2 linked regions of the Ammoniphilus sp. CFH 90114 genome follow. The protein of the gene in region 2 interacts with the protein of the main gene of each other region in a pairwise test. Links are inferred from orthologs where the notes say so. Each region holds a gene or a part of one and is shown on either strand. Other genes may lie near its edges.

The links. The genes of interacting proteins can lie anywhere in the genome.
Region 1: the proteins of dnaX (region 2) and EIZ39_RS18880 interact in binary tests that used the Escherichia coli proteins (3 or more experiments, as listed by UniProt). The link is inferred for Ammoniphilus sp. CFH 90114 from one-to-one orthologs.

The regions. Positions count from the first base shown.
Region 1 is NZ_SDLI01000009.1:62,589-67,665, forward strand. The notes cover bases 326-4,299. They hold EIZ39_RS18880 (DNA polymerase III subunit alpha), read right to left. Parts: upstream 3,943-4,299; coding sequence 526-3,942; downstream 326-525. Other genes in these bases: ystJ (NADP-dependent malic enzyme), read right to left, coding at 326-404; EIZ39_RS18885 (YtrH family sporulation protein), read left to right, coding at 4,070-4,299. Also shown: more of ystJ, read right to left, coding at 1-325; more of EIZ39_RS18885, read left to right, coding at 4,300-4,393; EIZ39_RS18890 (sporulation membrane protein YtrI), read left to right, coding at 4,393-4,890; EIZ39_RS18895 (YtzJ family protein), read left to right, coding at 4,999-5,077. UniProt on the Escherichia coli protein: DNA polymerase III is a complex, multichain enzyme responsible for most of the replicative synthesis in bacteria. This DNA polymerase also exhibits 3' to 5' exonuclease activity. The alpha chain is the DNA polymerase catalytic subunit.
Region 2 is NZ_SDLI01000003.1:347,461-351,554, forward strand. Bases 685-3,675 are described here. They hold dnaX (DNA polymerase III subunit gamma/tau), read left to right. Parts: upstream 685-1,322; coding sequence 1,323-3,029; downstream 3,030-3,675. Other genes in these bases: EIZ39_RS09355 (HD-GYP domain-containing protein), read left to right, coding at 685-707; EIZ39_RS09370 (YbaB/EbfC family nucleoid-associated protein), read left to right, coding at 3,057-3,368; recR (recombination mediator RecR), read left to right, coding at 3,380-3,675. In the rest of the region: more of EIZ39_RS09355, read left to right, coding at 1-684; more of recR, read left to right, coding at 3,676-3,976; EIZ39_RS09380 (hypothetical protein), read left to right, coding at 4,050-4,094. UniProt on the Escherichia coli protein: Part of the beta sliding clamp loading complex, which hydrolyzes ATP to load the beta clamp onto primed DNA to form the DNA replication pre-initiation complex.

The sequences.
Region 1 (5,077 bases), on a different replicon or contig from region 2:
TCTTCAAGATTAACGCCTCCAAAGGTTGGAGCTAACATTTTCACACTTTCTACAATCTTGTCCACATCTGAAGTGGATAAGCAAAGTGGGAAAGCATCGACACCCGCAAAAGACTTAAACAATACGGCTTTACCTTCCATTACCGGCATCGCCGCCTGCGGCCCGATATTTCCCAATCCTAATACAGCCGTTCCGTCCGAAACTACAGCAACTAGATTTCCCTTCATAGTGTAGTCATAGACTTTACTCTCGTCTTCAAAGATCTCTTTGCAAGGTTCTGCAACGCCAGGAGAATAAGCAAGACTTAGGTCTTGTGCATTCTTTACTGCAACCTTAGAGTGCACTCCAAGTTTGCCTTGACTTTCTTTATGCATTTGCAGAGCTGCCTCACGTAGTTTGGACACGGGTTACCCTCTCCTTACCGAAGTGGTCTGACCACTTGTTTCTTTTCCATAATTATAGCAGAAGTTATGCCCAAGTAAACTGTAAATTAATCGATAATTTCCGACCTATTGCGTCAGGTCACTATTTCGCCCATTCTTTCACGATTACTGATCCCTTGCCGACAAGGTTTTCAAGATCTTCAATCAAAGTCGGATGAATCTCAACGTTATATTTTTCCTGAAGCTTTTTGGTTTCCTTGCTTGTCTCATAATACAGATAAACCTCTGAGACTCCGGAATAATTTAGTACCGCGCTTTGGACATCTAGCAATTTACTTGATTTCTCCACCTCTTCTGAGAGTCGAATGAAAAGAGCTTTCTTCCTTGGCTCAGAACTCGATAGCGGCAGGCTTAACATATCCCACGCTCTCTGTACAATCAGCTTGACCTGATCTTCTTGGCTTTCCACTTTCCCTTGAACGACGAGTAACTTGCCTCGCTTCCACAGAGAAGGATCTTTTTCATATACGTTTGGAAAAACCACCATCTCAAGTCCAGACACCTTGTCCTCTAGCGTAGCAAAGGCCATCGGTACTCCTTTACGAGTATTAATCACTCTGCACTCCACCACCATGCCTGCGACCATGACATTCTGTTTACCATGTAGACTTTGATCTAAGCTATTTAGGGGAGTAATTTCCTTACGGTAGAGAATCGAATCATACTCATCTAGTGGGTGCCCTGACACAAATAAACCAAGAAGTTCCTTCTCAAGATTGAGAAGCTCTTTTTTCGTAAATGGAGGGATCTCTGGAAAGTCCACTTCACTTTCCTTTGCCTGTTCATTAGAAAACAAGCTGAATTGTCCATTCGACTGACTCTTTCTTAAATTTTGCCCAATTTCTATAACAACATCTAGTACGGACAATTTTTGAGCGCGGTGTCCAGGTAAACGATCCAATGCACCACTCTGTACAAGGGCCTCTAGTGTTCTTCGATTGCTGACCTTAGGATCCACACGCCGGCAAAAATCGGATAGACTGCTAAACGCTCCTCTTAGCTCTCTTTCTTGTAAGATCAATTGCACGGCTTGTACTCCCACGTTTTTTATTGCGGATAAGCCAAATAAGATACCCTTTCCATTCATAGAGAACAAAGACTGACTGTCGTTAATATCAGGAAGAAGAACTGGTATTCCTCTTTTTCTGCTTTCCTCAACGTACTCAGCAACCTTCACAGCATTACCTGCAGCTAGACTTAAACAAGCGGTTAGGAATTCTTGAGGATAGTTTGCTTTTAGGTAAGCCATTTGATAAGCAATTAAACTATACGCAGCGCTATGACTGCGATTAAACCCATAATCCGCGAATCGCACAATAAGATCATATAATTCTTGTCCAATGGACTCAGGGTAACCTTGCTGCACACACCCCGAGACAAATTGTGTCCGCTGTTGTTCCAGCACGTCTCTTTTCTTTTTGGATACGGCACGGCGCAAAACATCAGCCTCTCCTAAGGAATAACCAGCCATCTTCGATGCAATCTGCATAATTTGTTCTTGGTAAATGATAAAGCCATACGTATTTTTTAAGATAGGCCGTAGATCTTCATGAATATAGCTTACTTGCTTCCGCCCGTTTTTTGCCGCAGCAAAGTCCGGAATAATATCCATAGGCCCGGGGCGATATAAGGCCAGAATTGCGATGATATCCTCTAGAGAGGTCGGCTTTACTTCGCGTAAAGCATTTCTCATCCCAGAAGATTCAAGCTGGAATATCCCGGTTGTATCACCATGGGCAAGCATTTTATACGTTTTTTCATCCTCATGGGAAATTTGAGTTAATTGAAACTCCTGATCAGCATGTCTTCTTATAAGATCTAAGGTGTATTCAATAATGGTCAAATTTCTTAACCCCAAGAAATCCATCTTAAGCAAACCGATTTCCTCAAGGTGCTCCATAGAATATTGGGTAAGCGAATGACCTTCATTTCCTTGCTGCAGGGGTACATAGTTCGTAAGAGGATCTTTGGAAATAACAATTCCAGCAGCATGAGTACTTGCGTGACGAGGAAGACCTTCAATTCCCTTGGCGAAGCCGATTAGCTTCTGAACGACTTCACTCTCATCATAAGCTTTTTTTAACTCAGGAACTGTCTTTACCGCTTCCTCAAGCGTCATCCCTTGAGAAATATATTTAGCCGTTTGATCCACTATATTTGCGGGGTAGTTCATTACCCTCCCAACATCACGGATGGCCGCCCGAGCTGCCATCGTTCCGAAGGTAATAATCTGCGCTACGTATTCTCTTCCATATTTTTGCGATACATACTCGATGACTTCCCCACGTCTTTCCACTTCGAAGTCAATATCAATATCCGGCATGCTAATTCGTTCCGGGTTAAGGAATCTTTCGAATAGCAGCTCATATTTTAATGGATCAACATTCGTAATATCCAAGGTGTAGGCTACAAGGCTACCCGCAGCAGAACCCCTTCCAGGACCCGTAACAATTTTCTGCTGATGGGCAAATCTCATGAAATCCCAGACGATTAAAAAGTAGTCAGAGAACCCCATCTTCTCAATCACGGATAGCTCATAGGATAATCTCTGCCTCGCTTCTTCCGTTGGTGTACCGTAACGATTCACTAGTCCTTGTTCACACAATCTCTTAAGATATGCGGGGGCCGTATCTTCTAGAGGCAGTGGAAACTTAGGAAGTATATACTGACCAAACGGAATCTTTACCTCGCAACGATCAGCAATGAGCGCGGTATTATGAACAGCCTCCTTAGCATAGGGGAAGAGCTTTATCATATCTTGTTGACTCTTCAAGTAGAATTGATCATTCGGAAATCTCACGCGACTCGAATCTGTGATTAACTTTCCACTGCCAATGCAAAGTAAAATATCATGATTTAAAGAATCCCCTGCTTCTAGATAGTGAACACTGTTTGTCGCAATCAGTGGTACACCAGTTTCCTTGCTGCAATGAAGCAATCTCTGATTCAGCATGCGTTGGTCTTCGAGACCATGATCCTGCAATTCTAAGTAAAAGTTTCCCTGCCCGAAGATAGCTTCATATTCCCTCACCGCCTCCGCAGCAGCAGAAATATTGCGATCCTGAAGATAGTGCTGGATCTCTCCAGTTGGTCCGGAACTGAATGCAATAAGGCCCTCTGCGTAGTTTTTCAGTAGAGCCTTATTGACTCTAGGCTTACCGTATGTTGTACGTGTGTGAGCCTCGGTTACGAGCTTCAGCAGATTTTGATAACCTTTATTATTTTCTGCAATCATGACCAGGGAATAACGTTTTTCATCCCGTACCCGATCAAGGAGGTCCCCTGAAATGACATCTATAGTAACTCCTAGAAGGGGTTTAATACCATGACGCAGACAGCTTTTATAAAATGGGATCATCCCGTACATTGTTCCATAGTCGGTGATGGCCAAAGCCTCCATACCTAGATCCTTAGCTTTTTTAACAAGGGCTTCGATTCTGCAAGCCCCTTCTAGCAAGCTATATTCACTATGGACTCGCAAATGGACAAAACGCTCCAAACGTCTCTCCCCTCTCTATCAAGCTTAAGATTTGCCTTTTATTATACATCAAGTGTCCAATCAATTATCATAATCCTCCATACCTGTCCATAAGAATATAAGGATACTAAAAAGGAAGTGGTTATCCTTGACTCTACTAGCAAATGTCATTCTCCATTTTTTCATTGCATTCGGCATCGTCGTAGGTGGTTCCTTAATGGGAGCTATGGGATCGTTCCTTGTCAGGCAGCCTCCCTTAAGCAATATGATGGCACTATCGGAGAAGCTAAAAATATGGGGGCTTGTTGGAGCACTAGGTGGAACCTTCGACTCGTTTATGCAAATCGAACGTGTCTTTAGCGATGGGCAGTTATCTGACATCATCAAACAGATCATCTTAATTATTAGTGCTTTCGCTGGAGCTTATAGCGGATTTGTTCTCATTAAGTGGCTCGGGAAGATCGAAGGCTAATGAGAATTCCAAGTCGACAAACCTATAGACAATGGATTCGGTATGAGATGATTTTCTGCCTAGGTATGGTTCTAGGGGCTCTTATCTTCTTATTGTTCTATGGAAAGGAGTTGGACAGACTGCACTTACAGCTCAAGGCCCTAGAAAACGAGAATCAGCACTATATTAACTTGAATAAAAAACACGAAGAACAAAACAAGTCGAACTCTCCACGGAAGCTTACCGTGGAAAATATAGAAATTCATCTCGAGGAACCAAAGCCAGATGATAAGTTTATTGAGTTAGAATTACAGAAACGAATTGGACAAGAAATGAAGTTCATAGAGGGAAAGTCACTTGAGAGCGTCAATGACTTGCACCTATTAATTCGTCAGCACTTTAAGGAACGTACTTACCGATTAGGAGATCGCACCGTAAAGGTTGAATTAAGGACGATAACGATCTATCAAACGGTGCACTTATATCTATTCGCAAAGATCGAACAGCCTACTCCATAAACCTTTTTTTCGAAAATATTGTGACATAATCACCAAACACGTCGAAAAATTCTAAAATATGGTGTAAAATCAAAAGCATGAAAAGGTTACTAAAGGAGGCTGATCACAATGATCATCAATCAACGTGACATGGCTCGCGCAAAACTTGAGCGATTGAAGAATGGTTTTTCCACCTTCTCAGAAACGT
Region 2 (4,094 bases):
AAGTCCGAGATCATTATGTGTTCTCCCATTCTTTGAATGTTACACTCTACACACTCGCTGTGGCAACGAAGCGGGGATTTAATGATAAGCAGCTCTATGAGATTGGCTTAGGTGGATTGCTGCATGATATAGGGAAGATGATGATTCCCTCGGAAATACTGCATAAACCCGGAAGGCTGACAGATGAAGAGTTTGATGAGATTAAGAAGCATTCGGAGTACGGTTTTGAGCTTTTAAGAAAACAGGTAGATATCCCGCTTCTATCCGCTCATTGCGCCTTGCAGCATCATGAGAAATGGAATGGTAAAGGTTATCCAAGGGGATTAGCTGGAGAGCAAATTCATCCCTATGCCCGTACAATGGCTGTTGGCGATGTGTTTGATGCTCTTACGACACATCGTGTTTATCGTCGAGCTATGTTGCCGCATGAAGCAATGGAGATCATCTATGCTGATACGAATACCCATTTCGAGCAGGGGGTAGTAGAACTATTCCGCAGGACAATTGCGATTTATCCTGTAGGGGTAACCGTGAAGTTGAACTCCGGTGAGACCGCAGTTGTCGTAGGGTATAATGAGCACTCGCCAAGTCGTCCCTTAGTGAGAGTGATAAAGGATCCAGCAGGGAATCCATTAGCGTCTCATTATGAATTGGATTTATTAAAAGATCTTTCATGTATGATTATAGAATGTGACGCTATTCTTTAATATGGATATGAATAATATCGGAAGAATCGACAGATAATAAGACTCAAGATAAGATGAGGTTTCAAGCCACGTCTCTCTACATACTAATGTAGAGGGATTTGCATTTATTCCAAAATTTAAGTTCCTAAAATCCTTGAATCTACCGTGATGTTTATGTTATGCTTACTAAGCAACCAAATGAGGTTGTACCTTTTACTATCGTGTATAAGCTTGTCGTGCTAGATGGGGAGATGGCGGTGCCCTGTAACCCGCAATCCGCCTTAGCGGGGTTGAATTCCCATTGAAGGTGCGCTTCATGTAAGGTCTGCCTTATGCAAGTGGTGTTGACAACTGGGTCCTGCGCAACAGGAACCCATGAACCTGGTCAGGTCCGGAAGGAAGCAGCCATAAGTGGATCATTCTGTGTGCCGCAGGGTAGCCTGGTTCGAGCTAACTACATGAGTAACGCTTGGTTGGTCGTATCGACAATGGGTGCACGGCATAATTTTTATAGAAGGACTATCCTCTAGAAGGATAGTCCTTTTTACATACCAAAAAAAGCCTATGATGGTTTGTTAATTTAAAAACATCTATAGTATACTTATACTATTGAATATGAGATTTGGAGTGTCCATTATGGCATACCGAGCGTTATACCGGGTATTCCGTCCACAGACGTTTCAGGATGTGGTAGGTCAGGAGCATATCACCAAAACATTACAGAATGCATTAAGAGAACAAAGATTTTCACATGCATACTTGTTCAGTGGACCAAGGGGAACAGGGAAGACTAGTGCGGCCAAGATTCTGGCCAAAGCGGTCAATTGTCAACAAGGACCTGCTCCAGAGCCTTGTAATGAGTGTGCAGCTTGTAAAGGAATTACAGAGGGTTCGGTTGTCGACGTCATAGAGATTGATGCCGCATCTAATCGTGGTGTTGAAGAAATTCGTGACGTTCGAGACAAGGTTAAATATGCCCCTTCTGAAGTCCGCTTTAAAGTGTACATTATTGATGAAGTACACATGTTAACAACAGAGGCTTTCAACGCCCTGCTTAAAACATTAGAAGAACCTCCAGGGCATGTTATTTTTATTTTGGCTACTACAGAGCCACACCGTCTTCCTGCTACTATTATTTCGCGTTGCCAGAGATTTGACTTTCGAAGCATCTCGGCTAAGGCAATGATGGATCGTCTTCGCTATATTGCAGCTACGGAGAATGTGGAGATATCGGATCAGGCTCTTGCCTTGATGTCTCGTGTATCTGAAGGTGGGATGCGCGATGTATTAAGCCTTTTTGATCAAGTTCTCTCGTATTCAGGGAATAAAGTAGAAGTAGACGACGTCATTTTGGTTACTGGTGTTGTATCCCAGTCGGTGCTTGCAGAGGTTACTGAACTCGTTCGTCAAAAGAATGCCTCTGGGTTACTGGAAGTACTACAACGAGTCATTTCAGAAGGGAAAAACTCTGAGCAGTTCCTTAATGATCTTCTGATGTATTTCCGAGATCTCTTGTTGTATAAGACAGCTCCTAAGTTAGATGAGTTGCAACACCGCCTCATGGGTGATGACCAATTCCATGGATTGTCACAAAGCTTCACTCATCCCTTCCTCTATTCTATAATTGAAAAGTTGAGCAAGGTAAGCCAAGACATGAAGTGGGCTAGTCATCCTAAGATTGTTCTAGAAATGGGACTAATTCGTTTGTTAGAATCTGAAGGGAACTCTGAACAACCTAAAGAGGCAGCAACGAATGCTAGTGTGGAAGATCTTCTCCAGAGAATTAATCAACTTGAACAAAGATTAAATCAAGTGGGCCAAGTGGCAGTTAGTACGCCCGCAGCGGAGGTCATGGAAACCCCACGAAAAGAAGCGATGAGACGTGTAGGTATGCCTTCAACAGTGAGGATTTCAGAAAACCGTATTCGGGAAGTGGCTGCGGGGTCTGAACCTGAAGGGTTAAGGAAAATAACCGGCCTATGGTCAGATGTCTTGAATCGAATTAAGAAGAAGAAAATTCAGGTTCATGCGTGGCTCTTAGATGGAGTACCAGTTGCTGTTGGTTCAGGGGGATTAGTTGTCAGCTTTAAGAGTGCGATCCACCGGGAGACAACAGAGAAGCCTCAACACCGTCAAATTATCGAAGAAGTGTTACAGTCGGTGTGGGGACAGAGGCTTGATCTTCTGACCTTGATGGAAAATCAATGGCAGGAAATCGAAGCTACAACAAGGTCTACAGGGGCATCAGAGCCCCAAGGCGAGGAGAATAAGGAAGAATCAGATCCATTTCTCGATGAAGCGATTAAACTAGTTGGTGAACATCTCATCCATATTAAGGATTAACAAGGAGGAAACAAAATGCGTGGCGGAATGGGAAATATGAATAATATGATGAAGCAAGTAAAGAAGATGCAAGAACAGATGATGAAGGCTCAAGAAGAGTTGAAGGAAAAGACAGTAGAAGGAACAGCTGGTGGCGGTGTGATTACCGTCGTTGTTAATGGCCACAAGGAAGTAAAAGATGTCAAAATTAAGCCTGAAGTCGTAGATCCTGATGATGTAGAAATGCTTCAAGACTTAATCCTTGCAGCGGTCAATGATGCTATGAAGCAAGTAGATGAAATAAACAATAAGGAAATGGGCAAGCTTACAGGTGGAATGAATATTCCAGGTTTGTTCTAGGGTGTCCTTAAGTGTATTATCCAGAACCCATTGCTAAATTAATTGAAGGATTCAGTAAACTACCGGGAATAGGCCCAAAAACGGCGACAAGACTCGCTTTTTTCGTCCTCACGATGAAAGAGGATGATTGTATGGACTTAGCAAGAGCCTTAGTAAATGCCAAGCGAAACCTCTTATACTGCTCCCACTGTCAAAATATTACCGACGTTGATCCGTGTTATATTTGCAGTGATAAGTCTAGAGATGCTTCTTGCATTTGTGTCGTTCAGGAACCTAAAGATGTTATTGCTATGGAAAAGACAAGAGAGTTTAAAGGGAAATATCATGTTCTTCATGGAGCGATCTCCCCAATGGATGGAATTGGGCCGGAAGATATTCGATTGCCGGAGCTGCTTAATCGATTGAAGGATGATCAGGTACAAGAACTTATTTTAGCTACGAACCCGAATATTGAAGGGGAAGCTACAGCGATGTATATCTCCCGACTGATTAAACCGTTCGGAATAAGAGTAACCCGAATCGCTCATGGTCTCCCGGTTGGTGGAGATCTAGAATATGCAGATGAAGTTACGCTCACGAAGGCCTTAGAAGGTCGAAGAGAATTATAGGAACTAGTCTTTATTGACTAGTTCTTTTTTTTGTGAGACAAGCGTACCCTGTAATGTGGAGGAGGGACGGCATATGATTAAGAAATTAAAAGAAAGTAGATTAGTAAAAAGTAAAGTA